Regions from separate parts of the Roseateles sp. DB2 genome, predicted to be linked through region 2. Evidence: predicted binding sites of a transcription regulator. Region 2 holds the regulator's gene; the other holds the start of a gene.
The links. The regulator FNR, encoded in region 2, switches genes on or off when oxygen is low (the NO sensors DNR and NnrR bind a similar motif). The targets are predictions, from matches to a motif close to TTGATNNNNATCAA.
Positions count from the first base shown of each region.

Region 1 (15,171 bases), on a different contig from region 2:
AGCCTGCGCAGCGCCGAGCACGACACTGCCATAGACATCGTGCTGGAAGTGCTCATAGGCCTGGTTACCGATGCGCACGGGCCCCATGCCCCGGTACCCGCAGACACCCTCCACCACGGACTCGGGCAGTTCCGCCTCCAGCCCGATGCCGTACAGAGGCTGGACATGGCCGTCGCGCGCGCTGCGGATGACGTTGTAGAGCCAGTTGAGATAGCCCTCCATGGTGCCCACCTCGGACAGGCTGTTGAGCGCGCGCACCACGAAGAAGGCATCGCGGATCCAGCAGTAGCGGTAGTCCCAGTTGCGACCGCTGTCGGGCGCCTCGGGAATGCTCGTAGTCATGGCGGCCACGATGGCACCGGTCTCCTCGAACTGACAGAGCTTGAGCGTGATGGCGGCCCGGATCACCGCCTCCTGCCATTCCAGCGGCAATGCCAGGCGGTGTGTCCAGTGACGCCAGTAGAGCGAGGTCTGCTCTTCGAAGCTGCGGGCGGTTTCCTCGATGCCGGCATCCAGCGTCTCGTCCGGCCCCAGCAGCAGGCTGACGGGCTTGTGCAGTGAGAACCAGCTCTGGTCCACCAGATAGGTCTGCGGCACATTGCTGGTCAGGCGCAGGACCAGATCGGGCAGGATGTAGCGCAGGTGGTGGCTGCCTCGGGTGAGGGTGGGCGCCGTGAGGCCCCAGTCGCCACGCGGTGTCACGCGAAATCGCACCCGCGGATGCCCGGCCAGCGGGCGGACGCGCCGCACCAGTTGCGCAGGGCGGTAGGGGCGGTCGCGGGTGATGAAGCGCGGTGCGAAGTCCACCACCTCGATGCCCTGGCCCTGCTCATCCCACAGCTCGGTGCGAACGATGGCCGTGCCTGGCTCGTAGTGCTGCGTGGAGCGAGCCAGGTGTTCGATCTCCACGCTGAAGACACCCTCCGAGCCGATGCCGCTCTCTGAGTGCATCAGCGCATCGAATACCGGCGTGCTGTCGAACCGCGGCATGCAGCACCAGACGATGTGCGCTCGCGCATCAACCAGCGCACTGATCTGACCGTTGCCGATGAGTGCCAGGTCCAGTGATGCCGGAGGGGCTTGCAGCGATGGGTGTGCCTGCATGCGGAGACCTCTTGTTGCCGATCGAAACCCATGAAGCGCGTGTCTGCTGCGCAATCTTGGTACAAGAAGGCAGGCATCGCAGCCGGCCCAGCTTCAGTGCTCGGGGCGCATGCCGGGATCCAGGAATGAAGACACTTCGACTTCAGCTGCGCTTCCTGCTTCCGCTTGCGGTCGCGCTGGTGGGGGCGGCCTACATCGCGCTTCCATTGCTTGATCAGGTTACGCTGCGATGGTTTTCGCGGGACCTCAATAGCCGTGGCGCCTTGATGGTCAATGCACTGTCCGATGCCGTGGCCGAAGCACTGCTGGAGCCCCGTGCCGATCGCCTGGCAACCCTTCTTGACCGAGCGGTCCAGGACGAGCGCCTTTTCGCGATCGCGGCTTGCGATGCCAACGGCGTTCTGCTGCACGCGACCCGATCCTTCCCGGATGGCCTCAGCTGCGCCCGCAGCCTGGCGATCGCCAACCGCACGGATCCGCGGCTGAAGCTGGCGGGCGGGGCCGTGCATGTCGGCATTCACGTCGTGACGCGGCCGTCACCGGACCCGACAGGGGCGCCCTGGCTTGGCGCTCCCGGTGCCAGTGATTGGGCAGGCTCGGGCGCGGCCTTGGCCACCGAAGGCCGCGTGCCGTCCGCCATGGAGAAGGTACCGACCAGCCCTGCATCCGAACTCGTCGGTCGGCTGGTAGTGCTGCATGACATGAGCTTCATCGAGAAGCGCAGCCAGGACACCCGACGCTACCTCATAGGCTTCATTGCCAGCCTGGGCTTTGTCATTGCCCTCATCACCGTCAGCGTCGCACAGCTGAGCTGGCGCGGCTGGGTCAAGGGTGCCCGCGCCATCATGCGGGGCGAAGGCCTGGTCAGCCCCTTGCTCCCGCCTCCAGAGCTGGCGCCCTTTGTCGATGAACTGAGGAACAGCTTGCGCGACCTCGAGGATGAGTACCGGCGCATGCAGGGGCCACCGCTCGAATGGACCGGCGAGCATCTGCGCAGTCTGCTCCAGACCCAGTTGCGCGGAGACCAGGTCATTGTGGTGTCCAACCGTGAACCCTATCTCCACGAGCACTGCCCCGAGGGCATTGTCGTGCGCCGGCCCGCCAGCGGCCTGGTGACCGCAGTCGAGCCTGTGATGCGGGCCTGCTCGGGCACCTGGATTGCTCATGGCAGCGGCAGTGCAGACCTTGAGTCCGTGGATGGCAATGACCGTGTCGCTGTGCCGCCTGGCATGGAGGACTACCTGCTTCGTCGCATCTGGCTGACACCCGAGGAAGAACAGGGCTACTACTATGGCTTCGCCAATGAAGGGCTCTGGCCGCTGTGCCATGTGGCGCATGTGCGCCCGGTCTTTCGCGAGTCGGATTGGGAAGCCTACCGGCAGGTGAATCAGCGTTTTGCCGATGCAGTCGTGGCCGAGGCGCGCGGTGAGGATCCCGTGGTCCTGGTACAGGACTACCACTTCGCCCTGCTGCCCGCGATGATCCGTGCCAAGCTGCCGCAGGCCACTGTGCTGACCTTCTGGCACATTCCCTGGCCCAACCCAGAATCCTTTGGCATCTGTCCCTGGCACAAGGAGATTCTGCAGGGCATGCTGGGCAGCACCATTCTGGGCTTCCACACCCGCTTCCATTGCAGGAACTTCATGGAGACGGTGGACCGCTTCCTCGAGGCCCGCATCGAGGCCGAATACTCGACCATCAGTGTCCAGGACAAGGAGACGCTGGTGGAGAGCTACCCCATCTCCATCGAATGGCCCGATGAAGCCCGGACGGCTGCCTGGCCCAGCGTGGCCCAGTGCAGGCAGCGGGTCGTGGACCGCCTGGGCCTGCCTTCGGACCTCTGCCTTGCCGTCGGCGTGGACCGCTTTGACTACACCAAGGGCATCCTGGAGCGGCTCAACGCGGTGGAGCGCCTGCTGGAGAAGGCGCCGCAATGGATAGGCCGCTTTGTCTTCGTGCAGGTGGCCGCGCCCACCCGCTCTTCCCTGGACGAGTACCGCAGCTTCCAGGACCACGTGGAGCGCGTGACTGAACGCATCAATGCACGCTTCGGCAGGCCAGGCTACCGGCCCGTGCACCTGCTCGCGCAGCACCATGAGCCGGATGCGGTGAATGAGTTGTTTCGCGCTGCCGACATCTGCGTGGTGACCAGCCTTCACGACGGCATGAATCTGGTTTGCAAGGAGTTCGTAGCTGCCCGAGACGACCAGCAGGGTGTGCTGGTGCTGAGTCGCTTTGCCGGGGCTGCGCGAGAGATGACCGAAGCCCTGATCGTCAACCCCTACCACGTCGAGGAGACGGCCGACGCCCTGCAGCGTGCCGCGACCATGCCCGCCGCCGAGCAGCGCGAACGCATGGTGAGCCTGCGCAGCACGGTGCGGGAGTTCAACGTCTTTCGCTGGGCGGCACGCATGCTGGCCGACGCCGGACGCTGGCGCCTTCGAGCGCGGGTGGAGGCGCGTGTTCGGCGCCTGGGTCCGCGGTGAGGGGGGGCCATGAAGCCCCACATCTTCAGTCTGCAAGGGGAGCAGGCTCTGGCCATGACTATGGCGCTGCAGCCGCTGCTGGCCTTCGACTTCGACGGCACCCTGGCCCCCATCGTGACGATGCCGGACATGGCTCGCATGCCCTCTGGGGTCGTCAGCCGCCTGCGCCTCCTCTCGCAGCGACTGCCCGTGGCCATCGTGACCGGCCGTGAGCTTGCCGATGTACGCAAGCGATTGGACTTCACCCCAAAGTACATCGTCGGAAGCCACGGGGCCGAGAGCGAGCTGCTGGATGCCTCACCGATGTGGGTGAGTGCCATGGCGTCGGCGCGTGAGTGGCTGCAGCCCTTTCGCACGGAGCTGCAGGACCTCGACGTGCACATCGAGGACAAGCGCAGCTCCATTGCCCTGCACTTCCGCAGGGCACGCGAGCGCGAGCGGGCCCAGCGCAGGCTGGAGGAGATCCTCAAGACGGCGGGTCCAGCCCTGCATGTGTTCGGGGGCAAGCTGGTCTACAACATCGTGGCCGCCCGGGCGCCCGACAAGGCTGACGCCGTTCATGCCGTGATGGCTCGCGAGGGATCTGCCTCGGCTGTCTTCATTGGTGACGACGTCAATGACGAGCCGGTGTTCCAGCGTGCGCCCGCCCACTGGTTGACCATCAAGGTCGGCCGCACCAGTTGGCATTCCAGGGCGCGCTACTACCTGGACAGCCCGAGTGAGATGGCCTTGCTGCTCGACCGCATGCTGGCGCAACTGGCCGCTGCGCCAGCCCCCTCCGGCTAGCGGCGCAAAAGGGGGCGGCAACTCAGTGCTGCCTGCTTGCGCGGCTGTCCGGTGCTACTGCGCGCTGCGCGGCGTGTGTGGCATCCTGTTCTCGTCCATGGGGTGAATCACCTGCCACATTGCGTGGCCACCGCTGTTTGCAGCAATGCTGGCGCGTGGTCCCCCTGGCTGGCGAGGCGTTGTCTCGGAATCCATCGCGATGGAAGCTGAGATCTGCTTGATGGCGTTCATCGAGGCTGGACCTGGGTGCCCGGAAGGCAGCTTGACTTGGCAAGCCTCGCGAATACCTGGCGAACTCAGCTAACGGCTAAACTACGCTCAACGGCTGTCCAGGCGTCACAACGAGCGCAGCGTAAGGGAGGGATTGTGCAGCGACGAACACTTGATGCGCCGCCGAGCCTCCTTATCGCACGGATTGCCTCGGTGCCATACGTCAATCCGGCCGACCAACGTGCCCCCTGTGTCGCTGGACCATCGCTTCCGCGGCCTGTTGGCACTACGGCGCAGCACCTCAAGCACCCCAAATCTACTGTCGCGGCAACTGGGTGCGAGTGCATTGAGCCATCCTGTTCTGCAGGCAGTGTCGGTGTTATCCGCTGCGGGACGCTTTCGACTCCATGCTTCCATCCCTCTTGCTGCTGCCTCCGGCCTGCACAACATGCTTCACACGTTTAATACGGTAGTTATCTCTGGCGTACACAGTGGCCCAGACCCATCACCCGGGTTAGGCATCGCCAAATCAATAAAGCAGGCATACCCGCAACTCCGGCTGATCGCCAAGGATTACTCACTGCGAAGTAGCGGCATCCACGATCCCGTCTTTGACGAGATACAAGTCATGCCCGCATGGTCAGAGATGTCGCTTGATGCGCATCAAAAATACATAGCGGAGCAATTGAGTGGAATGCAGGCCCTCTATATTTCTGGCTTGGACGCCGAAATTGATTGGCTCTCGACGCTTCAGAAATTTCCAGCGAATGTCCTGACTCCAGGTGCGGCAGCGCTCGATCAAATACAGAAGCCAACAATATCGTGCGCGGATGAGCTGGGAATGCAGATACCAGAATTCGTCCCAGCCATGGCGTCGCAAGTCGATCTGCACAGTCTTGCCAGACGATCAGGCTGGCGTGTGTGGGTGAAGGGAAAGTTTCATGAGGCCTACGCCGCGTCAAGTCATAGGGAAATGATTCTACGCCTTGCCCAAATGCAGGAAAGTTGGCCCATCGAGGATATCTTCCTGCAGCGTGGGATACAAGGACTTGAACGTTCATATACCTTTGCGGCCTTCAATGGGGAGCTATTGGGTGTCTCCGAAGTGGAAAAGCGGAGCCAAACATCAGCAGGTAAGACATGGGCGGCGGAAGTCTCAATGCCCTCCCAGGAAATAGTTGAGAGGATTGCAGCATTCGCCCGGCGGACATCATGGACGGGAGGCTGCGAAGTTGAGTTCATCAGAGATCGTCTTGGAAAGGACTGGTTGATTGACGTCAACCCTCGGTTTCCAGCTTACATACATGGTGTAACCATCTGCGGGCTGAATCTGCCGGGGCGCCTGATTGCAGCAGTTGCGCGTGAGGAATATTATGATCCAGTCCCCTTTGGAGGTCAGTTCACCCGAGTTGTTGTTGAGTTGCCCGTCCGCCTCGATTCCCGTATTCCACCGGTCGAAAATTCAGGGGGGGCTGTAGCGGTCACGCAAAAGCACCCGTCCTTTCAGCCTGCGCTTGTTGAAAAGCGCCGAGAGCAACGCGAATCGCCGTTCAGGAAGCCCCGCAGACAAGGCGACAGATCTTGGATGCTCGGAGGGGGGCTTGCTACTGGAGCTCGAATTCGAAACTCAAGTCAGGAATCAATTGATTCCTCTCTCATGGCCTTGGACCAAGCTGTTGGTGCGCTGTCAAATCGAATCAAGGTAACGCCCGCTCTTAGCATCAAGACCGATCCTCAGGGATTTTTGGCTCAAGCCTACTTGTCCAGAGGGTGGTATGCCGAGGCCATTAGTGCAGAAGAGCTGTCTTGGGCACGTCTCCAGGGCTATGGGCCAAGCCAATTAATCGCCAACGGCCCGGTAGCCGCCAGTTTTGTCATTGAAAATGACAAACCGGTGCGCTACGCATTTGCTGACTCAGTCATTTCTTTGTCAAAACTTACCCAATCCGCCGCGCGAAAGTCCGTTGGCATCAGAATCCGTCCAAGCAAGGTTGCGTCAAGATTTGGCATTGACATGGCTGATTATCATGCCTATAGCGCGACATTGGATGCCATTGCAATGCTTGGTGCGAATGGCAGCTTTGCTGCCCATATGCATCTGCCGGCTGATCAGATTGGGCCTGCTCTCTGGATTGACTGTTTTGAAGAACTGATGAATTGGGCGAAGACTATATCTCAGGAGACTGACGTTCCAGTATCAGCTATTGATATCGGAGGCGGCTGGCATTCCGAAGACTTTGTCGACGTCTTTCTGCCTCTTCTGATGGAGCGAGTCGCTCCTTCCGTGATGAAGCTTGGGGCGTCGGTCGAATTAATATTTGAGCCAGGAAAGGCAGTTTCTTCGAATTTGGCTAAATTTGTGGCAAACGTTATTGAGGTGCGCGACAACGCGGGTCTTGATTCTATGGATGTGCTGGTTGACTGTTCAATAGCGGATCTTCCAATGACCCAGTACTACGCCCATAGAATTGAACATTATCGCGGAGCAGAGCTGGTCGGCGTGCTTTCGGGTGGCAAAAGCCGGGTTCTTGGTTCTATTTGTATGGAGACTGACATTTTGGCCGCTGGTATTTCTTTTCCTGCATTCCCGGAGCGGGGCGACAAGCTAGTCTTCCATGGTGCTGGAGCATATAACTCCAGTATGGCTTGGCCATTCGCGAAGGGTGAAACCCGTGATTGATCAACGTGACCTTGCCAGGATAACTTCATACTTGTCTGAGCCTTCAAGTATTTCCCATCATCGAGCGGATTGCTGCAATAGAGCGTCGCGATGGCTATTTGCCCTTGATCGCGCTAATTCCTTCAGTTCCGGCAGCTTTGATCCTCCGCTATGGTTGCGGCGTCAATATGGATGGGCGCCGCATAGCTGGCCGATATATTGGTGCCAACTTCCACTTGTAGATGACCTTGACTGCGGCTCACTGGCAGCCCTAGCGACGGAGTTGTTTCGCGCCCGGGGTCAAACCGCACTGCCGGTGCAACTCGCCCTCCAATATCCACAGGAGGCGATCGCTGTATGGCGGAACACATGGGAGTCATCCTTGGGGCACGCAGCCTGGATCGGCGATAAGGTCTGTTACCACGAGGCTTGTGCGCTGCCGGCTCAGGGGGAGTTAAAGATATGGGACCCTACTGAGAGCAAGTGGCTGACTTCCCCGGCAGGCGCGCCGCAGCGATATGGCCAGCTGATTGCGATGCGGGTCTTCGGCGACAAATCAGCGGGCCCGCTGACATTTGCAGGTCGAGTGATTGAGCCGGGACAATGGACGAACCTTTTCTAAGCAGAGACCTGCTGTATTGGCCCTGCAAATCCTGCTCAGGTCATGCCGCTAGTGCAAAGGCTTCAGCAGGTGTTCTCATCATGTGGTGGAGAGGAGGAGGATCGAACTCCCGACCTTCGCATTGCGAACGCGACGCTCTCCCAGCTGAGCTACCCCCCCACGACGCGAAAAGTATAGCCATCCCATATGACACCTGCGAGTCGATATGGGAACTGAGCGAAACTGCGGGCTACCGCCACCGAGCCTGGGGCCGAGCGCCCGGGAGCCGTCATGTCCGAACTCAGCGCCCATAGCGCGCATAGCGCCGAATGGCTCGAAGCCCAGTACAACAACCGCCGCCGGGTTCCGGATGCCGAGGCCATCCTGCGGCGCTGGTCCGAAGCCTCCGTCCTTGTGCGGGAGCAGGCCCGCTGTCAGCTGGACCTGCCTTATGGCGCAGGATCGCGGCAGCGCCTTGATGTGTTCAGCGACAGCGTGTCCAAGGCACCCGTGCTGGTTTTCATCCACGGCGGCTACTGGCGGGCGCTGAGCAAGGAGGACGTGTCCTTCATCGCCCCCGGCTTCACCAGCGAAGGGGCAGTGGTCGTTATTCCGGGCTACGACCTCTGTCCGTCAGTCAGCATGGAGCGCATCCCCCTGCAACTGGCCGAAGCCCTGGCCTGGGTCTGGCGCCATATCGCTGACTACGGCGGCGATCCCAACCAGATCGTGCTGGCAGGTCACTCAGCAGGGGGTCATCTGGCTGCGCTCCTGAGCTGTTTTGACTGGAAAAGCCTGGCGCCGGACTTGCCGCGGCAACTGGTCAAGGGGGCGCTGTCCATCTCCGGGGTGCACGACCTGAGTCCGCTGGTGCACACGCCCTTTCTTCAGCCGGACCTCCGCCTGGATGAGGAGAGTGCCCATCGGCTGAGCCCTGTGCATCACGCACCGCCCGATTCACCGCTGTACACCGTGGTGGGGGGCGCGGAAAGCGACGAGTTCAAGCGCCAGTGCCGGCTGATCCAGCAGGCGTGGGGCACGCAGGCCGTGCCCCTGCTTGAGGAAGTGCCTGGCTACAACCACTTCGACCTGCTCTATGACCTTGTGGCGCCTGAGGGGCTGACGCATGCCATGGCTCGCAAACTGCTGGAGCTGCGCTGGTACAGCCCGCTACTCTAGGCTTGCTTGGATTCTGCCGCTCCGGACTCGTCGGCATTTTGTCCATGACCGTGGAGCTTCTTCTTTGCCCGCCCGATGAGCTGGCCACCGACCAGCAGGAGGGCCAGCAGGACCAATGCCAGGGAGCCGGGCTCCGGTACCTGCGTGATGACGACCTGGGGATCCACGTCCGTCGAGTCTGTCTGCCGGGTGTTCCACACGTCCCAGTCATACCATTTCACGTGATAGGTCCGGGAATGGGGCGCGCCGTCGTCAAAGAAGTCTGCATAGGCTGGTGGATGGCCCCGTGGGCCCGGCGTGGAGACGTGGGCTTGGCTGTTCGTGAATCCGCCCGCATCCAGCCACAGAGAGAAGAAGTGCTCCAGCGGCCAGTCGTCCAGGGACCAGACTTTTGTGTGCGATTCGACTTCCAGTTGGAAGTCCAGCAGGGGTGTCGTCCAGGGCGTGCTGCCTAGAACCAAGGGCCGGCCTGCATCATCGAAGACAAAGGTTTCGAGATAGTGCTTGCCCGATAGGCTGCCAGTGTCAAAGACGCCACTCACGGTGTAGCGCACGAGGCCGGCCTGTGCGGATTGAGAAAGGCCCAAGGACAGCAGGACAGCGACCAGGGCGGAAAACAGGAGCGCCCGGCTGCTCCGCCACCTTCCGGGTATTCCGCCCCGTAGGCGGAACAGGATGCTGAGGCGATTCATGGTGTGACCTTCACAGGATGAGCTGATGAAGCCCCGGAGCCTTCCATGCGCTGACCGGACCTCGAGGGACCGGCCGCCCTGACGCCTGCATGCTGCGAAGGTGCGCATCAACCTGGGGCACGATGAGATTCCACGGATGTCAGTCAGGGCGCAGGCACCTGTCAGCAAGGGCCTCCAAGGTGCCGGTGTTGGAGATCGATTCGTTTCCTCGGAAAGCAGAGGAAACTCCTCGGCCAGAGCGTCGAATCCCTCAAGCAGGAAGCAGGAAGCAGGGCCTGGAGGCTTGCTCGCTGCCTTGCGCCTGCATGCGGAATGCGCGACGGCCTCAGGGCAAATGGGATTCCAGGCCGCAGGCGCGGCGGTCTGGGCGCAACTGGCCGACAGGGTTTGCTGTCCCGAGGGGCGGCAGTCCGGGAGGCTCCTGCCTTGTACGCATTGCAGTCAATGCTGCAGTCTTTCTTGCAAGCTGCAGTGCCCTTGGGTGTGATACCCAGGATGGCCGGCCCTGTCCTGTCGAGGATCCAGCCAGCCGCTCGCGCTCACACCGCCATGTAGCGCCCAGGCCGGTGATTGATGGCCAGCGCCGCATTCATCGCCGCCATGCCTACCAGGGAATAGCCGATGCGCTCCGGGCTCACGACAGCCATCGAGAGGAGCAGGATGCTCGCATCCAGTGCCGCCTGCATATAGCCTGCACGCCAGCCGCGGCTGTCTTGCAGGTACAGCACGAGGATGTTGAGGCCGCCCAGGCTGGCACGGTGGCGGAACAGGATCAGCATGCCTGCCCCAATCATCAGCCCACCGGCAATCGCCGCAAACCAGGTGTTGATCTGGGAGAACTGCACCAGGCGCGGCAGGGCCTCGGAGAGCGTGGACATGAGCGTCACCGCCGCCACCGTCTTGAGCGTGAAGGCCAAGCCCATGCGCCGGTAGGCCAACCAGTAGAAGGGCAGGTTGATGCAGAAGAACAGCAAGCCGAAGGGCCAGCCGCTGGTGTAGTGCAGCAGGAAGGCGATGCCCACGGTGCCCCCCGTCAGCATGCCCACCTGCTTGAACAGCGCGACGCCGAGTGCGACGAAGAGCGTGCCCGTCAACAGGGCCTGCGCGTCGTCGAACAGAGTGTGTCGGAAACTCTTGGTGCTGATCACGCCCATGCGCGCCTCATTCGCCGACGCCGGCCAGGAAGAACTTGATCAGGCCCTTGGCAGCAAAACCCACCAGTCCGAAGCCCAGGCCGAGCAGCAGGATGAAGGTGCCGAACTTGCCAGCCTTGGACTCGCGCGCCAGCTGCAGGATGATGAAGACCATGTACAGCATGAAGGCGGTGACGCCCACGCTGAGCCCGAACTGGGCGATCTGTTCCTCGGTATAGCCAAACATCTCTTCTAATCGTTGCGGGTCAGGCCCGAGGTATCGACGAGGTCACGGTAGGCATGCCAGCTGGCATGCCCCAGCCAGGGCAGTACCACAATGAACCCCAGCATCAGCGTGGCCATGCCAAGCAGGGTCAGGCTCATGACAAGGACAGCCCACAGCGCCACCGGTGCCGGGTACTCCATCACCACGCGCCAGCTCGTGAAGACCGCGCCCAGCACGCCGATCTGGCGGTCCAGCAGCAGCGGCACCGCGATGACCGTGGAGGCGAAGACCGGGGCCGCCAGCAGGGCGCCCAGCGCCAGCCAGATCTCGAAGAGGTGGCTTTGCTCGTTCAGCACCACGTGGCGCAGGAAATCCAGGGGCTTCAGGATGGGAACGCCCGCGAAGCCGGTGATCAGCGAGGCTGAGGTCATGACCCAGCCCGTGCCTGCGAAGGCCAGCAGCACGCCGAATACCACCAGCCGTCCATCGTGAGGCCGCCAGGCATTCAGGACGGTGTGCAGCCCGGGTTGCCGATTCAGCTCGATGTCCCGGCTGATGGCATACAGCCCGGTGGCCAGGATGGGCGCCACCAGCAGGAAACCGCTGAAGGCCCCTGCGAGCAGCCAGAAGCGGTCCCGGCCGAGCAGGAAGATCAGCGCGCCCAGCAGGGCGAGCACCAGGCCGTGCAGTAGCGAGGGGCCGGGGCAGCGCGTCATGTCCGCCCAGCCGCGGGCCAGCCAGCCCAGGGGGCGCAGCGGCGGCACGGGCTTGACGCCGAATCGGCGCGACTCCTGCAGGGCTTTCTCGGTGTACTTGTTGGGCATCAGGATGTTCATGCTGCCATGCTCGGCCCAGGCGGGGCTTGATGGGCATCAAGACTAACCCTGATGGCCATCTGTGCCGTCTTCGGTCTGCAGGGCCTGTCCATGAAAAAGCCGCCCCGGCCTGAGGCGGGGGCGGCTTTTGCTGAGGGCTTCGGCCTCAGATCAGCGGCACGATGCGGTTCAGCTCGTCGTCCTCGCCAGGCGCCTTGCGCATCGGCACCAACTGGTGGTGCAGCACGCCATGGCTGCCCGGCTGGGTGACGCCATCTCCGAGCAGGTGGCCTGCAGGACCGGCCAGAACGTCGCCCAGGCTCAACTTGGGCTCGCCTCCGGACTTGCCGTGCTCATGCGTGGCTGTCTGCGCCTCGCCCGTGCCGGCGTCGCCACTGCCGGCCTGGCCGGTGTCCTTGGCGAACCAGACGTCGGCCATGTCATGCGTCTTGCCGTCGCTGGTCGTGTAGCCGGAGACCAAACCCACCAGATTGCCGTTGTTCATCGCCGTGCTGGTCTGCGCCTGCAGGTCCAGCGAGGTGATGCCCAGGTCCGCGATGGATTTCAGCTCGCCCGCATCAGACTTGCCGTCGTGATTGGCGTCCACCCAGATCTTGAGCTGGCCGAACTGGGCGTCGGTAGACGTCAGCTTGCCGTCGTGGTTGCTGTCCATCGCGGCCATGGCCTGGTAGCCGTTGACCGCGCGGCTGCCGTCCGCCATCACGGTGCCGCTGCCGAACAGCTCCTTGCCGTCGTTGATCTGGCCGTCGCCGTTGCGGTCCATGACCAGCAGGCCGTCATTGCCGCCCACCCAGCCCCACTTCTGGACGTTGCCCGTGCCGTTCAAGTCGAAGTTCACGCCCTGGGCGGCAGCCGTCGTCGAGACGCCGTTGCCGTCCAGGTCCAGCACGATGGGCGAGGTCAGCCACAGCGCGTCAAGCTGCGAGCCCGTCATCGCGTGGATGGCCTCGGTGGTCAGCGCGCTGAACTGGGTCATGTTCAGCTTGGCGATGTCCTCCGACTCCAGGCCCAGCACCTGCTCCGTCGTCAGGCTGTGGATCTGTTCTGTGGTCAGGCCAGCAATCTGCGAAGTGGTCAGCGCCTTGATGTCATCGCTGGCGAACTGCGCGAACTGTTCCGTCGTCAGTGTATGGATCTGCGCAGAGCTGAAGGCCGCGATCTGCGTCGTGCTCAGCGCGTTGATGTCATCGCTGCTGAAGGTGCCGAGCTGGTCGGTGGTGAGCGCCAGCACCTGGGAGGTGGTCAGCGCTGCGATGTGCTCGGTCCCGAGGGCCGAGAACTGCTCCGTCGAGAGCGCATGCAGGGCAGAGGTCGACAGCAGCTTGATGTCATCGCTGCTGAAGGCGACCATGTCGGCGCTGTCGATGCCCTTCACCTGTGCCGAGGTCAGCAGGCCGATCTGCGTGCTGGTAAAGGCGTCGATCTGATCCGAGCCGAAGGCGGCCATATCGTCCGATTGCAGGGCGCGGAAGGCTGAGGTGCTCAGGGCGCGAATGTCATCCGACGAGAACGTCACGATCTGCTCGGAACTCATCACGCCAACCTGTGCAGCGCTCAGTGCGGCCACCTGGTCCGAGGCCAAGGCCTGGACGTCAGCGGTCTCCCACTTGCTGAGCTGAGTGGTCGTCAGCGCTGCGATCTGCACCACTCCCAGCGTCGGTACCTGATCACTGGTCAGGGCGTTCAGCTGGTCACTGCTCAAGGCGCGGACCGCGAAGGCATTCAGGGCTCGCAGGTCGTCCGTCTGCATCGCCGCGATCATGCCCACGCTGATGCCTGGCACTTGGACCGAAGTCAGGGCCGCCATCTGGGCAGTACCCATGGCATTGAAGTCGTCCGAGCCCATCGCATTGATCTGGGCCGAACTCAGCGCCGCCACCTGGGTAGCCGTCAGTGCGGCCACCTGGTCGGAGGTCAGCGCCACGAACTGATCCGTCGTGAAGTTGCGCAGGGCCGAAGTGCTCAGGGCGCGGAGGTCATCCGTGGCCAGCGCTGCGATCTGATCGGTCTGCAGGCCGGCAATCTGACTGGAGGTCAGGCCGCTGTACTGCGACGTGGTCAGTGCGACCAGTTGGTCGGTGCCCATCGCACCCAGCTGGGCGCTGCTGATGCCGCGGATACCTGCGCTGCTGATGGCCTGGAGATCGTCGGTGGCCAGCTTCATGAACTGGTCGGTGCCGATGGCCGCCACTTGCGCCGAGGTCATGGCTGCGTACTGGTCGGTGGTGAAGGCCACCAGATCCTCGCTGCCCAGGCCTCGGATCTGCGCGCTGGTCAGCGCATTGACCTGGGCCGTGGTCAGGGCGGCGAACTGGTCGGAGCTGAGCGTTCCCAGCACGTCGGTGCTGATGGCGCGCAGGGCCGTGGTGCTGATGGCACGCAGGTCCGTGGTCTCCATCGTTGCCAACTGATCGCTGCTGAAGCCCACGATCTGGCTGCTGGTCAGTGCGGCGGCCTGGGCGGTGGTCAGCGCCACCACCTCGTCCGTCGTCAGTGCGGCGATCTGTGCGGAACTCAGGCTGCGCAGCGCGGAGGTGTTGAGCGCGGCGAAGTCTTCGGTCTGCAGGGTGCGCAGCTGGTCAGTGCCCAGGGCCGAGACCTGGGCAGAGCTCAGGACGGCGAACTGATCGCTGCTCAGCGCATTCAGGTCATCGCTGACCATGCCCTTGATCTGGGCGCTCGTGAGCGCAGCCACCTGGGCCGTGGTGAGGGCGCCGATCTGGTCTGAGCCCAGGGCGCCGATCTGGTCGGTACCCAGCGCCTTGACTGCGGAGGTGCTCAGGGCCCGAAGGTCGTCGGTCTCCAGTGCGGCGATCTGCTCGGTGCTCAATCCCTTGACCTGGGCACTGGTGAGTGCTGCAGCCTGGGCGGTGGTCAGGGCCTTGATTTCGTCGGTCGAGATACCACCGAACTGGTTGCCCGGGGTGGTGGCAAGAGCCGCGATCTGGGCCGAGGTCAGAGCCACGATCTGATCGCTGCTCAGGGCGGCGATCTGGTCGCTGCTCAGCGCCTTGATGGTGCTGGTGCTGAGTGCGCGGAGATCGTCCGTCTCGATCTTGGCGATCTGGTCGCTGGTGAGGCCGGCGACCTGGGCGCTGGTCAGTGCGGCGGCCTGGGCCGTGCTCAGGGCCACGATCTCGTCCGTCGTCAGGGCGGCCAGTTGGGCGGAGTTCATGCCACGCAGGGCCGCGGTGTTGATGGCTGCGAGGTCTTCGGTCTGCAGCGTCTTGACCTGGTCCGTCGTCAGTGCGCCGACCTG
Region 1 is NZ_JBPZGY010000003.1:513,293-528,463, forward strand. It holds gene ACS5PK_RS07365 (glycoside hydrolase family 15 protein) at 1-1,104, opposite strand, end outside; gene ACS5PK_RS07370 (alpha,alpha-trehalose-phosphate synthase (UDP-forming)) at 1,230-3,590, shown strand; gene otsB (trehalose-phosphatase) at 3,600-4,376, shown strand; gene ACS5PK_RS07380 (hypothetical protein) at 4,837-7,266, shown strand; tRNA gene ACS5PK_RS07385 (tRNA-Ala) at 7,951-8,026, opposite strand; gene ACS5PK_RS07390 (alpha/beta hydrolase) at 8,138-9,025, shown strand; gene ACS5PK_RS07395 (PEP-CTERM sorting domain-containing protein) at 9,022-9,717, opposite strand; gene ACS5PK_RS07400 (YitT family protein) at 10,257-10,871, opposite strand; gene ACS5PK_RS07405 (DUF2788 domain-containing protein) at 10,879-11,097, opposite strand; gene ACS5PK_RS07410 (DUF2189 domain-containing protein) at 11,103-11,912, opposite strand; partial or broken gene ACS5PK_RS07415 (heme utilization protein) at 12,058-15,171, opposite strand, start outside.
Region 1: a site for FNR is predicted at 11,939-11,952, ahead of ACS5PK_RS07410 (DUF2189 domain-containing protein). Genes of this name have one in related genera too.

Region 2 (15,171 bases):
CAAGAGCTACTCGGCCTATGCCGGCGTGCAGGACGCCATGGTGCAGTGGTGGTACGGCCATAACGCCGTGGGCTTCTTCCTGACCGCAGGCTTCCTGGGGATGATGTACTACTACATCCCCAAGCAGGCCGGCCGTCCGGTGTACAGCTACCGCCTGTCCATCGTGCACTTCTGGGCCCTGATCTTCACCTATATGTGGGCGGGCCCCCACCACCTGCACTACACCGCGCTGCCCGACTGGGCGCAGTCGGTGGGCATGCTGTTCTCGCTGGTGCTGCTGGCTCCCTCCTGGGGCGGCATGATCAACGGCATCATGACCCTGTCGGGTGCCTGGCACAAGCTGCGTGACGATCCGATCCTGAAGTTCCTGATCGTGTCCCTGTCCTTCTACGGCATGTCGACCTTCGAAGGTCCGATGATGTCCATCAAGACGGTGAACGCCCTGAGCCATTACACGGACTGGACCGTCGGCCACGTGCACTCCGGTGCCCTGGGCTGGGTGGGCCTGATCTCCATGGGTTCGCTGTACCACCTGATCCCGCGCATGTTCGGCCGCACCGAGATGTACTCCAAGCGCGCCATCGAGCTGCACTTCTGGGTTGCGACTCTGGGCATCGTGCTGTACATCGCCGCGATGTGGATTGCCGGCGTGATGCAGGGCCTGATGTGGCGTGCGGTCAATCCTGACGGCACCCTGGTCTACACCTTCGTCGAGAGCGTCAAGGCCACCTATCCCTTCTACGTCATCCGTCTGTGCGGCGGCCTGCTGTACCTCGGCGGCATGCTGATCATGGCCTGGAACGTCGTGAAGACGGTCGGCGTCGGCAAGGTGCAGGCACAACCTGTCCCCGCTGTCGCGGCTCACGCCTGAGGCAAGGGAGAACTCAACATGGCTAACAACAACCACGCCGTTTCCGGTCACGAGAAGATCGAGACCAGCAACTTCCTGATGATCGTGCTGGTGCTGCTGACGGTGGTCGTCGGCGGCATCGTGGAGATCGTGCCGCTGTTCTTCCAGCGCTCGACCACCCAGCCGGTCGAAGGCCTGAAGCCCTATACCGCGCTGCAGCTGGCCGGCCGGGACGTCTACATCCGCGAGGGCTGCTACAACTGCCACTCGCAGATGATCCGCCCCTTCCGTGCCGAGACCCTGCGCTACGGCCACTACTCGGTGGCGGGTGAGTTCGTCTACGACCACCCCTTCCAGTGGGGCTCCAAGCGGACCGGTCCCGATCTGCACCGCGTGGGCGGGAAGTACAGCGATGAATGGCATCGCATCCACCTGAACAACCCGCGCGACCTGGTGCCCGAGTCCAATATGCCGGCCTACCCCTGGCTCACCAAGGCTCTGGTGGACCCGGCCGACATGGCGCCCAGGATGAAGGCCCTGCGCACGGTGGGCGTGCCCTACACCGATGACGAAATCGCCAAGGCTGGCGAGGACGTCAAGGGCAAGACCGAGATGGATGCCGTCGTCGCCTATCTGCAGGTGATGGGCACCGCCCTGAAGAAGTAAGGAGGCACCCCATGGACGTCAATGACCTCCGCATTGCCTTCACGCTGTTCTCCATGGTGATCTTCCTGGGCATCGTGTCCTGGGCCTTCTCCAAGCGGAACAAGCAATCCTTTGACGAGCTGGGCGGTCTGCCCCTGATGGACGATCAGGCCGCCGGCGCAATCTCCTCCCAAGGAGGCCGCAATGAGTGACTTTTTCTCCAGCGGCTGGTCGACCTTCGTCGCAGCTGCCACCATCCTCGGCCTGGTGCTGTGTCTGGTCCTGCTGATCATCGCCAGCCGCCGCCGCGTGATGGCCGATGACAACACGACGGGCCACGTCTGGGACGTGGACCTGCGTGAGATGAACAACCCGCTGCCGCGCTGGTGGATGGGCCTGTTCGTGATCACCGTGGTGTTCTCGGGCATCTATCTGGCCATGTACCCGGGCCTGGGCAGCAACGAGGGCAGCCTCAAGTGGTCCAGTGCTGGTCAGTACGAGGCGGAGCAGGCCAAGGCCCGCGCGGCCCTGGAAGGCGTGTACGCCAAGTACAAGTCCATGGACGCCGCCGCGCTGTCCAAGGATCCGTCGGCCATGGCCATTGGTGAGCGTCTGTTCGCCAACAACTGCGCCGGTTGTCATGGTTCCGATGCCAAGGGCTCCAAGGGCTTTCCCAACCTCACCGACAACGATTGGCTGTACGGCGGCGCGCACGAGACCATCGTGCAGACCATCAGCGGCGGTCGCAACGGCGTGATGCCCCCGATGGCCGCGGCAGTCGGTGGCCCCGAGGACGTCAAGAACGTGGCGAACTATGTGCTGAGCCTCTCCGGCAGCCCGCACAACTCGATCGCTGCCCAACTGGGCAAGGCCAAGTTCGGCGCCTGCGCCGCTTGCCACGGTCCTGATGGCAAGGGCAACCAGGCCATCGGTGCGCCCAACCTGACAGACAAGGTCTGGCTGCATGGCTGGGGTGAGGACGCTGTCATTGCCATGATCAACAACGGCAAGAACAACGTCATGCCGGCCCACGCCTCGCGCCTGAGCGCTGAGCAGGTCCATGTGCTGGGCGCCTATGTGTGGGGCCTGTCGCAGGGCACCGCCGTCGCCGCAAAGTAAGTTCCTTCGCAACAAGGATTGATCCCCATGAGCAGTAGCAGCGATACCCCCTCCGCAGCAGCGTCCAATGCCCTTGCGGGCGACGATGCCGCCCGTGAGATGGTGTCGCTCTACCAGGCTCAGAAGAAGATCTACCCCAAGGCCGTCAGCGGATGGTTCATCCGCTGGCGCTGGGCCTTGGTCTGGTTCACGCAGCTCCTGTTCTATGGGCTGCCCTGGCTGGAGTGGAACGCACGTCAGGCCGTCCTGTTCGATCTGGGCGCCCGTCGCTTCTACGTCTTCGGCCTGGTCCTGTATCCGCAGGACTTCATCTACCTCACGGCGCTGCTGCTGATCTCGGCATATGCGCTCTTTCTCTTCACCGCAGTCGCCGGTCGACTGTGGTGTGGCTATGCCTGCCCGCAGACGGTCTACACCGAGATCTTCATGTGGATCGAGCGCAAGTTCGAAGGTGACCGCGCAGCCCGCATGAAGCTGGATGCCGCGCCCTGGTCCCTGGCCAAGCTTGGCCGCAAGGGCGGCAAGCAACTGGCCTGGATTCTGCTGGCCGTCTGGACCGGCTTTACTTTCGTCGGCTACTTCACCCCCATCAAGGTCCTTGGGGCTGAGGTGGCAGCCCTGGGCCTGGGGCCCTGGGAACTGTTCTGGGTGCTGTTCTACGGCTTCGCGACCTACCTCTTTGCCGGCCACATGCGCGAGCAGGTCTGCAAGTACATGTGCCCATATGCGCGCTTCCAGAGCGCCATGTTCGACAAGGACACGCTGATCATCAGCTACGACGTCGAGCGCGGCGAGCCACGCGGCTCGCGTGGCCGCAAGATTGACATCAAGGCCGCTGGCCTGGGCTCCTGCATCGACTGCAATCTGTGCGTGCAGGTGTGCCCGACGGGCATCGACATCCGCAACGGCCTGCAGTACGAATGCATCGGCTGCGCGGCGTGCATCGACGTCTGCAATGGCGTGATGGACAAGATGGGCTATCCGCGCGGCCTCGTCCGCTATGACACACAGAACGGCCTCAGTGAGCACCTCAGCCGTACGCAGCTGATCCGCCGCATGTTCCGGCCGCGCGTGCTCATCTACTCCGGCATCCTGGTCCTGATCTGCGTAGCCCTGTTCTGGCACATGCTGACCCGCACGCCTTTCAAGGTCGACGTCGTGCGCGACCGCGCCTCGCTTGCGCGTCTGGTGGATGACGGCTACATCGAGAACGTCTACCGCTTGCAGGTCATGAATGCCACGGAGCAGACGCAGTCCTACACCATCACCGCGGACGGGCTGCAAGGCCTTGTGCTGACGCCGCCCCTGCGTCTGAGCGTCGGGCCTGCCGAGGCGCGCTGGGTGTCCGTGGCACTGCGTCTGCCGCCGCAGACGGCACAATCGGCGGGCGGTGGTGCCCACGAGATCCATTTCCGCATCGTCCGCGATGCCGTGGCTGGCGAAATGCCGAGCCAACTGGTCGAAAAATCCACCTTTGTGGTTCCCCGCTAGGAGCGAAACATGGCTGACATCCAATCTTCCTCACCCGCGCCGCGCGCCTGGTGGCACGAACGCATGATGTGGCTGGTGGTCGGCGGCCCTGCGGCGGTGGTCCTGGCCAGCTTCGTGACCCTGGGCATGGCAATCAAGCATCCGGACCCTGTGATCGAGACGCAGCAGCGTGTCTCTGCGGACAGCGCCGCGGACGGCCCGCAAGCCGCCGCCCTTGCTCCGGCCATCGCAGCCCGTAACCATGCCGCCACCGGCGGCCCAGCGAGCGGCAAGTAAGCCCTCGCAGTCCATCGTGGAGGAGACCGGGATGGGACTGATTGGTGAGAAACCGGGCCCCGCGCGCTGGGCCATGCACATACTCTGGCCGGCCTTCGTGATGGCAGGCGTGACCGAGGCGCTGGTCTTCGCCCTGGTCGACCCCATGGACCTGAGCTGGTTTGGCATGTCACCGGTGCAACTGAGCCGTGAGGCGGTCTACACCTTGAGCTTCCTGGCCTTCTGGCTGCTGATCAGCCTGGCCTCGGCGGTGACGATGCTGCTGGCCACGCTGCCGCCTGAATCTGGGCAGGGGCATCCGAGGCGCTGGCCGCAATGAGCGGTCGGCCGGACCGCTGCCCGAGGCGCAGGTCCACCGATCTGCCGCTGCTTGCCTCACTTGACAGGAGGCGGTAGCTCAGAAAGCACAAAGCCCGCCTTGCAGCGGGCTTTATGCTTGCAGGGAGGAGGGCGCCTTTAGCTGCAGTGCGCGGTGTTCACCAGCTTCTGCAGGCCGTCCTGGTTCAGGATGCGGATCTGGCGCTGCTTCACTTCCAGCAGGCCTTCGTCCTGGAACTTGGAGAAGGTGCGGCTGACTGTCTCCAGCTTGAGGCCCAGATAGCTGCCGATCTCTTCACGCGTCATGCGCAGTACCAGGGCCGAGGCGGAGAAGCCACGGGCCTGCAGGCGCTGGGTGAGGTTCAGCAGGAAGGCGGCCAGGCGTTCTTCGGCACGCATGGAGCCCAGCAGCAGCATCACGCCATGATCACGGACGATCTCGCGGCTCATGATCTTGTGGAACTGGTGCTGCAGGTCGGTGAACTCACGGGAGAGCTCCTCGAGCTGGCCATAGGGGATCACGCAGACCTGACTGTCTTCCAGGGCCACTGCATCGCAGGAATGGCGGTCATTGCTGATGCCGTCCAAACCCAGCAACTCGCCGGCCATCTGGAAGCCGGTGACTTGGTCTCGGCCATCTTCAGAGGAGACGCAGGTCTTGAAGAAGCCGGTACGGACGGCGTAGAGCGACTGGAAGGCATCGCCCGTGCGGAACAGGGTGTCCCCGCGGGATACATTGCGGCGCGTGGCCACCAGGCTGTCTAGCTGGTTCAGGTCCGACTCGGACAGCCCGACGGGCAGGCACAACTCGCGCAGATTGCAGCTGGAGCAGGCGACCTTGAAGGGCTCGATCTTGATCGGGGTCTGGGTATTCATAGGGCTCATTATGGGCTGGGACTGCCGGGGCGGCGAGGGATTGTCAATGGCCGCGACTGCTTCAGGGCAAAGCTAGGACATGACGCTCCTCAAGGCTGCAGCCATTGTTTACCCGGGCTCCTTGATCAATCTTGATACAGGTCAATCAGTGCTTGTGCAGGCTTGGCACAGTGGCGACATGGAAACCATCAACACTGCCGCCCTGCCGGGCATCACCGAGGATGTGCTGCGCCGCTTCGATGTGTCCGGTCCGCGCTACACGTCCTACCCGACGGCCGACCGATTCGTTGAAGCCTTCTCTGTCGAGCAGTACAAGCAGGCCCTGAACCAACGGGCTGACGGCGGGGTGGTGGGAGGCGGGGCGCCCCTGTCCCTCTACATCCACATTCCCTTCTGCGAGTCCGTCTGCTACTACTGTGCCTGCAACAAGGTCATCACCAAGCACCATGACCGGGCCGCAGAGTATCTGGAGGTTCTGGTCCAGGAAATGGACCTGACGGTGACGGAGCTGCGGCGAGCGCAGGCGATATCGCAATTGCATTTCGGTGGAGGCTCTCCGACCTTCCTCAGCGACGAGGAACTGACGGGGCTGATGGAGGCGATCAAGCAGCGCTTCAAGCTGGCGCCTGGCGCCGAGGTGTCGATCGAGGTCGACCCCCGCACCGTCACCGAGGCCCGCCTGAAGCACCTGCGCCAGCTGGGCTTCAATCGCCTGAGCTTTGGCGTCCAGGATTTCGACCCGGAAGTGCAGAAGGCCGTCCATCGGGTGCAGAGCTATGAGATGGTCGAGAGCCTGATGCAGCAGGCGCGCGCCCTGGGCTTCGAGTCCACCAATGTCGACCTGATCTATGGCCTGCCCCAGCAGACGCCGGAGAGCTTCCGACGCACCATCCAGCAGGTGGCGACGCTCAGGCCCGATCGCATCGCGCTGTACGGCTATGCCCACCTGCCCACGCGCTTCAAGCCGCAGCGACGCATCGATGCCAGCCAGTTGCCGGTTGCCGCCTCCAAGCTGACCATGCTGTCCACTGCCCTCAGCGGCTTCGTGGGGCATGGGTATTCCTACATCGGCATGGACCACTTCGCGCTGCCCAACGACTCGCTGGCAGTCGCCAAGCGTCAGGGGCGGCTGCATCGCAACTTCCAGGGCTACAGCACGCAGCCGGACTGTGACCTGATCGGCCTGGGCGTCTCAGCCATCGGCCGCGTGGGTGCCACGTACAGCCAGAACGCCAAGACGCTGCCCGAGTACTACGACGCCATCCGCCAGGGGCAACTGCCCATCCAGCGCGGCCTTGCGCTGACCCGCGATGACCTGGTGCGCCGGGCCATGATCATGGCGCTGATGTGCCAGGGCCGCGTGGAGTTCGAGTCCATCGAGCTGGCCCACCTGATCAAGGTGCGTGAGTACTTCCGCGCAGAGCTGGAGCAACTGTCTTCCATGCAGGAGACGGGGCTGGTCGTGCTTGAGCCCGAGGCCATCCAGGTTACGCCGCTGGGCTGGTACTTCGTGCGGGCGGTGGCCATGGTTTTTGACCGCTATCTTCAGGCTGACCGCACGCGCGCGCAGTTCTCGCGCATCATCTGAGGGGAGCGTTCCCCTCATTCGTGACCAGCCGCCCTGGCTCAGAAGGCGTTCGGGCACCGAGGCTCACCACCCACACTTCGCATCATCGCCGCCTATGGAAGCAGCTCTCGTCGGCTCGGCCCTGCTCATGGGTCTGGCTGGCACCCCGCACTGTGCCGTAATGTGCGGCGCCCCGTGCGCTGCGCTGAGCCAAGGCTCGCCGCGCAGTGCTGCCCACTTTGGCTTCCAGTTCGGGCGCCTGCTCAGCTATGGTGTGGCCGGTGCGGTCGCGGCGTCCAGCGTCTCGCTGATGGCGCACTGGGGGCAGACGGTGGCCTTGCTGCGACCCTTGTGGCTGCTGCTGCATCTCGCGGCCCTGGCGTTGGGCATCTATCTGCTCTGGAAGGCGCGGCAGCCGGCCTGGCTGTCTGCACTCGGGCGCGAAGGCAGTCGCGATGGCGCCATCCCACTCGCCGCGCTGGCCGCGGGCGGCCCTGCGCTGAGCACGCCGCAGCGCCCGCGCTGGCGCGCCCTGCTGGCGGGCCTGGGCTGGGTGGCATGGCCTTGCGGCCTGCTGCAATCGGCCCTGTTGCTGGCCGCCCTGGCCAATGGCGCCCTTGGCGGCGCGGCCGTGATGGGTGCCTTCGCGATCAGCTCCGGCCTCGGGCTGGCACTGGGGCCGGCCATTCTGTGGAAGCTGCTGGGCCTGGGCCAGGTGGAGGAGGGGCGCGGCATGCGCTGGGCCACCCGCCTGGGTGGGCTGGGCCTGGTGCTGAGTGCGGGCTGGGCGCTGGGGCATGGTGTCTGGGCGCAGGTTCAAGCCTATTGCGCCTGATCACCCATGAACATGCCTTCAGCGGGCTTCATCTGCAGGTATTGCGCCGATCTGGCGCCGGGCTGCCGACCCCCATGGGAACGCCCCGGAACGCTCCATGCCGGACTGCGGGTGAAACCGCATTGAAACGCCAGACTGCAAGGCGTATCAGGCCCGTGAAAGCTCTGCTGGCATAGAATCGATTTCTTTATGGCGGCACCCCGCCGCATCCAACCTCGCGACTAGCGGAGACGACTACACATGTACCAACACATCAAGGTGCCCGAAGGCGGGCAGAAGATCACGGTCAACGCCGACTTCTCCCTGAATGTGCCCGACCAGCCGATCATTCCCTATATCGAGGGCGACGGCACGGGGTTTGACATCACGCCGGTGATGATCAAGGTCGTCGACGCAGCCGTTGCCAAGGCCTACGGTGGCAAGAAGAAGATCCACTGGATGGAGATCTATGCCGGCGAGAAGTCGACCAAGGTCTACGGTCCCGACGTCTGGCTGCCCGAGGAAACCCTGCAGGTCCTGAAGGACTACGTGGTCTCCATCAAGGGTCCGCTGACCACCCCGGTCGGTGGCGGCATCCGCTCGCTGAACGTGGCGCTGCGGCAGGAGCTGGATCTCTACGTCTGCCTGCGCCCGGTGCGCTACTTCAAGGGCGTGCCTTCCCCCGTGAAGGAACCGCACAAGACGGACATGGTCATCTTCCGCGAGAACTCGGAAGACATCTACGCCGGCATCGAGTTCGAAGCCCAGAGCGACAAGGCCAAGAAGCTGATCGCCTTCCTGCAGAACGAGTTCGGCGTCAAGAAGATCCGCTTCCCGGAAACCTCGGGCATCGGCATCAAGCCCGTGTCTCAGGAGGGTACCGAGCGTCTGGTGCGCAAGGCCATCCAGTACGCCATCGACAATGACAAGCCCAGCGTGACCATCGTGCACAAGGGCAACATCATGAAGTTCACCGAAGGCGGCTTCCGTGACTGGGCCTACGCCCTGGCCCAGAAGGAATTCGGCGCCGAGCTGATCGATGGTGGCCCGTGGTGCAAGTTCAAGAACCCGAAGACCGGCAAGGACATCGTGGTCAAGGACTCCATCGCTGACGCCTTCCTGCAGCAGATCCTGCTGCGCCCGGCCGAGTATTCGGTGATTGCCACCCTGAACCTGAACGGCGATTACGTGTCTGACGCCCTGGCTGCGCAGGTTGGTGGCATCGGCATTGCCCCGGGCGCGAACCTGAGCGACTCTGTCGCCATGTTCGAAGCCACCCACGGCACGGCACCGAAGTACGCCGGCAAGGACTATGTGAACCCCGGTTCCGAGATCCTGTCTGCCGAAATGATGCTGCGCCACATGGGCTGGCTGGAAGCGGCGGACCTGATCATTGCCTCGATGGAGAAGTCCATCCTGTCCAAGAAGGTCACCTACGACTTCGCCCGCCTGCTGGATGGCGCCACGCAGGTGTCCTGCTCTGGATTTGGTCAAGTCATGATTGACAATATGTGATGACGGCGGCGCTTGAGCCGCCTCTCACAGCAAGGCACCTTCGGGTGCCTTTTTTTCTGCCTGTACACCGATCACGCTTGGTGGCGACAAAACTCGCGGAAGGGCGCGAGGGCTTTTGCGCATGAGCAAACGCCCATGGCGCGCTCCCTGCATGAGGGGCGCGCCATGGGCGTCCTTGGGGCGGCTGAGCTGCCGGCTGAGGGGCCGGCGCTGCTGCGGTGCTGAATGCCTGGTGTCTGCCTAGCCAACTCTGCCTAGCCAACTGCCTGGCCCAAGCCGGGCCCAAGCCGGGCTTAGGCCTGGCCGGTGGTCAGGCCATTGACTGTGCAGAGGAGCCGGGCGAAGTACTCAGCCGGCTGCGGCTTCGCCGCCAATCGGCGTGATGTTCTGGGCCAGTTGGCCCTTGGGGCCAGCAACAAGCTCGAAGCTGACCTTGCTGCCCTGCTTGAGGGTGCGGAAACCCTCCATCTGAATCGCCGAGAAATGAGCGAAGACGTCTTCGCCACCTTGTTCAGGTTCAATGAAGCCAAAGCCCTTGGCATCGTTGAACCACTTTACGGTTCCTTGTTGCATATTCCTTCTCCATCCCGGTGTCTATCGCACCGAGGCGGATTCTCAAAGCTCTGTCGCCCGCGTGTCAATTCGGGGCCTCCCCCGAGGTGCTGAGGGTCTGAAACACAGCCGGGCGTGGCATATGGCGCGAATATGGCTGGGCTGCTCCTGCACATCACTTTTTCAAGCCAGGGTCCTTGAATCATGATCAGGCCAGTGCCATGTGAGGCCATATGGCTCTCTATAGAATCGGCCCATGCCAGATCTTCCCAACCAGCCCCCTGTTCCGCCGGGTCAGCCACCCGGTGCGGTGCCGGGCCGTGACGATGCGGACGGGACCGTCATTCTCGAACGTGTTCCCCAGAAGACGGAGCCGCCGCGCCTCTACCAGGTGCTGCTGCTCAACGACGATTTCACCCCGATGGAGTTTGTCGTGATGGTGTTGCAGGAATTCTTCCGCCATGACCTGGATACGGCCACCCAGATCATGCTCAAGATCCATCACGAAGGCCGCGGCGTCTGCGGTGTATTCACCAAGGACGTGGCAGCGACCAAGGTCGAGCTCGTGCTGGCCGCCTCCCGGCGTGCCGGCCATCCCTTGCAGTGCATTATGGAGGCCGCATGATTGCCCAAGAACTTGAAGTCAGCCTGCACATGGCCTTCGTCGAGGCGCGTCAGCAGCGTCACGAATTCATCACTGTCGAGCATTTGCTGCAGGCGCTGCTGGACAACCCGTCTGCTGCAGAAGTGCTGCGTGCCTGCTCAGCCAATATCGATGATCTGCGCAAGAGCCTTTCGCAGTTCATCAAGGACAACACGCCCACTGTGGGCGGCACCGAAGAAGTGGACACCCAGCCCACGCTGGGCTTTCAGCGCGTGATCCAGCGCGCCATCATGCACGTGCAGTCCACCGGCAGCGGCAAGAAGGAAGTGACAGGAGCCAATGTGCTGGTCGCTATCTTCGGCGAGAAGGACTCGCACGCTGTCTACTACCTGCATCAGCAGGGGGTGACGCGCCTGGACGTGGTCAACTACATCGCCCATGGCATCAAGAAGAGCGAGCCGCCCGAGCCCCCGAAGGGTCAGGATGGCCAGGGCGGCGGTAGCGAGGCCGAGCGCGAGGAGGGCGAGGGGGCTGGCGCAGGTGGCAAGGGCTCGCCGCTGGAACAGTTCACCCAGAACCTCAACCAGCAGGCCAAGGACGGCAAGATCGACCCGCTGATCGGTCGCGAAGCCGAGGTGGAGCGTGTGGTGCAGGTGCTGTGCCGCCGCCGCAAGAACAACCCGCTGCTCGTGGGCGAGGCTGGTGTGGGCAAGACGGCCATCGCCGAGGGCCTGGCCTGGCGCATCACCGAGGGCGACGTGCCTGACGTGCTGGCTGAGGCCCAGGTCTATGCCCTGGACATGGGCGCGCTGCTGGCTGGCACCAAATACCGTGGCGACTTCGAGCAGCGGCTGAAGGCCGTGCTCAAGCAGCTCAAGGACCAGCCTAACGCCATCCTCTTCATCGACGAGATCCACACCTTGATTGGTGCCGGTGCTGCCTCCGGCGGCACGCTGGACGCCAGCAATCTGCTCAAGCCGGCCCTGAGTTCCGGCGCCATGAAGTGCATCGGCGCCACCACCTTCAGCGAGTACCGGGGCATCTTCGAGAAGGACGCTGCATTGTCCCGCCGCTTCCAAAAAGTGGACGTGGCCGAACCTTCGGTGGAGCAGACCATCGAGATCCTCAAGGGCTTGAAGTCGCGTTTTGAGGAGCACCACAGCGTGAAGTACGCCCTGGGGGCTCTGCAGGCGGCAGCGGAGTTGTCGGCCAAGTACATCAATGACCGACACCTGCCGGACAAGGCCATCGACGTGATCGACGAGGCTGGCGCTGCGCAACGCATCCTGCCCAAGAGCAAGCAGAAGAAGACCATCACGCGAGCTGAGGTCGAGGACATCGTTGCAAAGATCGCGCGCATTCCGCCGGCCAGCGTATCCAGCGACGACCGTGGCAAGCTCAAGAGTCTGGATCGCGACCTCAAGAGCGTGGTCTTCGGCCAGGACCCGGCCATCGATGCCCTGGCAGCTGCCATCAAGATGGCGCGCTCGGGCCTTGGCAAGCCTGACAAGCCCATCGGCAGCTTCCTGTTCTCTGGCCCTACCGGCGTGGGCAAGACTGAGGTGGCTAAGCAATTGGCCTATATCCTGGGCATCGAGCTGATCCGCTTCGACATGTCCGAGTACATGGAGCGCCATGCCGTGAGTCGTCTGATCGGCGCGCCCCCGGGCTATGTCGGCTTTGACCAGGGGGGGCTGCTGACCGAGGCCATCACCAAGAAACCGCATAGCGTGCTGCTGCTGGACGAGATCGAGAAGGCCCATCCGGATGTCTTCAACGTGCTGTTGCAGGTCATGGACCATGGCTCGCTGACGGACAACAACGGGCGTAAGGCCGATTTCCGCAACGTCATCATCATCATGACGACGAATGCGGGGGCCGAGATCATGAACAAGTCCACCATCGGCTTCACCACCCAGCGCCAGCAGGGCGATGAGATGGCCGACATCAAGCGCCTGTTTACGCCCGAGTTCCGCAACCGCCTGGATGCCATCGTGTCCTTCCGGGCGCTGGACGAGGAAATCATCCTGCGTGTGGTGGACAAGTTCCTGCTTCAGTTGGAAAGCCAGCTGGCCGAGAAGAAGGTGGAGGTGGCGTTCACCGACGCGCTGCGCAAGCAACTGGCCAAGAAGGGCTTCGACCCGCTGATGGGCGCGCGACCCATGCAGCGCCTGATCCAGGACACCATCCGGCGCGCGCTGGCCGACGAACTGCTCTTCGGCCGCCTGGTCGACGGGGGGCGTCTGACGGTGGATGTGGACGCCGCCGGGGAGGTGCAGCTGGACATCCAGGCCAGCGGCAAGAAGTCGGACAGCAAGCCCCCCAAGGCTGAGGCGGCCACAGCGGGTTGATGCCTCCTGGGACATATCTGCATGAAAAACGCGCCCTTGAGGGCGCGTTTTCTTTGGGGCCTCGTGGTGAGAGGGCGTCAGCAGGCTGCCATGGTGCACTCACCATTCGTGCAAGGAGACGACCACACGCCCGATGATCTCTACGTCCGGTGTGTTGGCCAGGTCGATGTCGTAGGCTGAAAAGGACGGGTTGGCGCTGGTCACGCGCAGGATGCCGCCGGGCAGCATCTGGCAGTACTTCACCAGCAGTTCCTCGCCTTGGCGCAGCACATAGACGAAGCCACTGCGCGGCTTGAGGTCCTGCTGGTCGACCAGTACCTGGTCGCCGTCAAAGAGTACGCGCTCCATCGAGGAGCCGCGCACCCTGACCACCGTCAGCTTGGCGGGGCAGAGGTTGCGCGCTGCAAGCCATTCCTTGGGGAAGCACAGGCCGCCGGTGTCATAGGCCGCGGCATCCTCGTTGAGCAAGGGGTTGCCGGCACTGTCATGGCTCTGCAGGGGTGGGATCCGGACATGACGGTCGATGCCGCTGCCCTCCTTGCTGCCTGTCACCACATGAAGCAGATCGAGTCCAAGGGTGGCCGCCTTGCGCAGATAGCGGGCGTCCGGCGTGCGGTCGCCTGCCTCGTAATTGAACTGCGTGGTCTTGCTGACGCCTACCGCCGCGCCGAAGTCGGCCTGCGCATAGCCTAGCCGTTGGCGTTCGGCCCGTAGCCGTTCGCCAATGCCAACATCCGTGGAATTCGGTGCCTCGTCTTTGTTTTGCACTGTGAATTGACCGTGAATATTTTTCGCTAGTGTCTCATCAACAAACGAGGATTGCTAGCCTTCATGGTTTCCTCAATCGAGGGGATGAGCTTTAGATAAATCTCACAGATGGAAACAAATGCCGCGGCTTTTGCTCTATGATTTTTCTTTGTTGAAATATCATGGGTACCAATTCAATAAGCTTTCATTGGCCATCATGAACGACCCACAAATGGATGGCCTGGGTTTGGAAGGTGGAAAGCGGTATCTGCCCGCCCAGGCATCGCCTGCAGCCGCCAAGCGCACGCTTCAGATGCAGGGGCTCACCTTAAGGGAGTTTGCCCGCATGCACGGCTTTAAATACCGCACGGTGTCGGAGGTCATCCGTGGTGTGAACAAGGGTCTGTACGGCGAGGGCCATCGCGTGGCCCTGGCGCTGGGCCTGAAGCAGGAATCCTGACCATGGCACCCGGCCCTATGCCTGCTGACGCCCCGCCGCGCATTGATCGCCAGATTCTGCGCGTGGCCTTTGCTTATGACGCGCTGCCTGTCGATGTGTTCCAGCGGCTGCGGCTGGCCTTGGCGGGGGATCACAACATCGCACAGGCCCTGGAGACGGCGCAGGAAGTCGTGAAGGCGTTGTCAGCCGACGAACTGGCTTTTGTGTTGGCACGCCTGCTGGTCTGTACGTCGGATGCCATTGACTAGTCACGGGCCTGGGGGCGGTGCGCCCCGTGGGCCATGGGCTTCCCTGGACTTGGCCGGGATGGGGGTGCGCGCCTGTGCCTGTCGAAGAGGGGGCGCTCAATGGGGCGGGGGGCTCAGGGCCAGTGCGCGTACCCCCATCCTGGTTCAGGGCGGGGCCCCGAGCGAGGGCGCTGAGGTGCGCGGGCGTCACGCTTGTGCACGATCGGTGTCAGGGTGCTGCGTGTCGCCGGCTGCGGGATCCTGTTGGTAGAACTCAGCAAACAGCTTGTACAGGGCCGGGTGCAGGCGGAGCATCTGTGCGGGCTCCACGAAGAAGGCCTCGGTGGCCACGGCAAAGAACTCCTCCACGGACTCGGCGCCATATGGGTCGATCAATGTGTCCTCGCCTGCATCCACGCATTCGCAGAACTGCGCCCAGGCTGGGTCGATGATGTCGATCCATGCCTGCACCGCTTGGGCTGATGGCAGGGCAGGGATGCCGTCGGAGGCGCCGTTGGACATGTCCAGCACATGGGCAAACTCATGGATCACCACGTTGTAGACCGGCCCAGCGCCCAGCGCGGGATCGGCCTGGAGCTCGCTCCAAGCCAGCATCAAGGGGCCGCCTTCCATGGCTTCGCCGGCCAGCTCTTCCTCGTACTCGTGGACAACGCCATCCTCGTCCATGAACTCGCGCGGCGCTACGACTTGGGACTCGTGCATCACGATGCCCACGAAGCCGTCATAGGCTTCCAGGCC
Region 2 is NZ_JBPZGY010000001.1:245,534-260,704, forward strand. It holds gene ccoN (cytochrome-c oxidase, cbb3-type subunit I) at 1-871, shown strand, start outside; gene ccoO (cytochrome-c oxidase, cbb3-type subunit II) at 890-1,516, shown strand; gene ACS5PK_RS01000 (cbb3-type cytochrome oxidase subunit 3) at 1,528-1,707, shown strand; gene ccoP (cytochrome-c oxidase, cbb3-type subunit III) at 1,700-2,614, shown strand; gene ccoG (cytochrome c oxidase accessory protein CcoG) at 2,642-4,105, shown strand; gene ACS5PK_RS01015 (hypothetical protein) at 4,115-4,381, shown strand; gene ACS5PK_RS01020 (hypothetical protein) at 4,413-4,700, shown strand; gene fnr (fumarate/nitrate reduction transcriptional regulator Fnr) at 4,838-5,575, opposite strand; gene hemN (oxygen-independent coproporphyrinogen III oxidase) at 5,754-7,163, shown strand; gene ACS5PK_RS01035 (urease accessory protein UreH domain-containing protein) at 7,258-7,977, shown strand; gene icd (NADP-dependent isocitrate dehydrogenase) at 8,218-9,471, shown strand; gene ACS5PK_RS01045 (cold-shock protein) at 9,820-10,044, opposite strand; gene clpS (ATP-dependent Clp protease adapter ClpS) at 10,280-10,648, shown strand; gene clpA (ATP-dependent Clp protease ATP-binding subunit ClpA) at 10,645-12,978, shown strand; gene ACS5PK_RS01060 (XRE family transcriptional regulator) at 13,078-13,746, opposite strand; gene ACS5PK_RS01065 (hypothetical protein) at 13,865-14,185, shown strand; gene ACS5PK_RS01070 (hypothetical protein) at 14,188-14,433, shown strand; gene ACS5PK_RS01075 (zinc-dependent peptidase) at 14,620-15,171, opposite strand, start outside.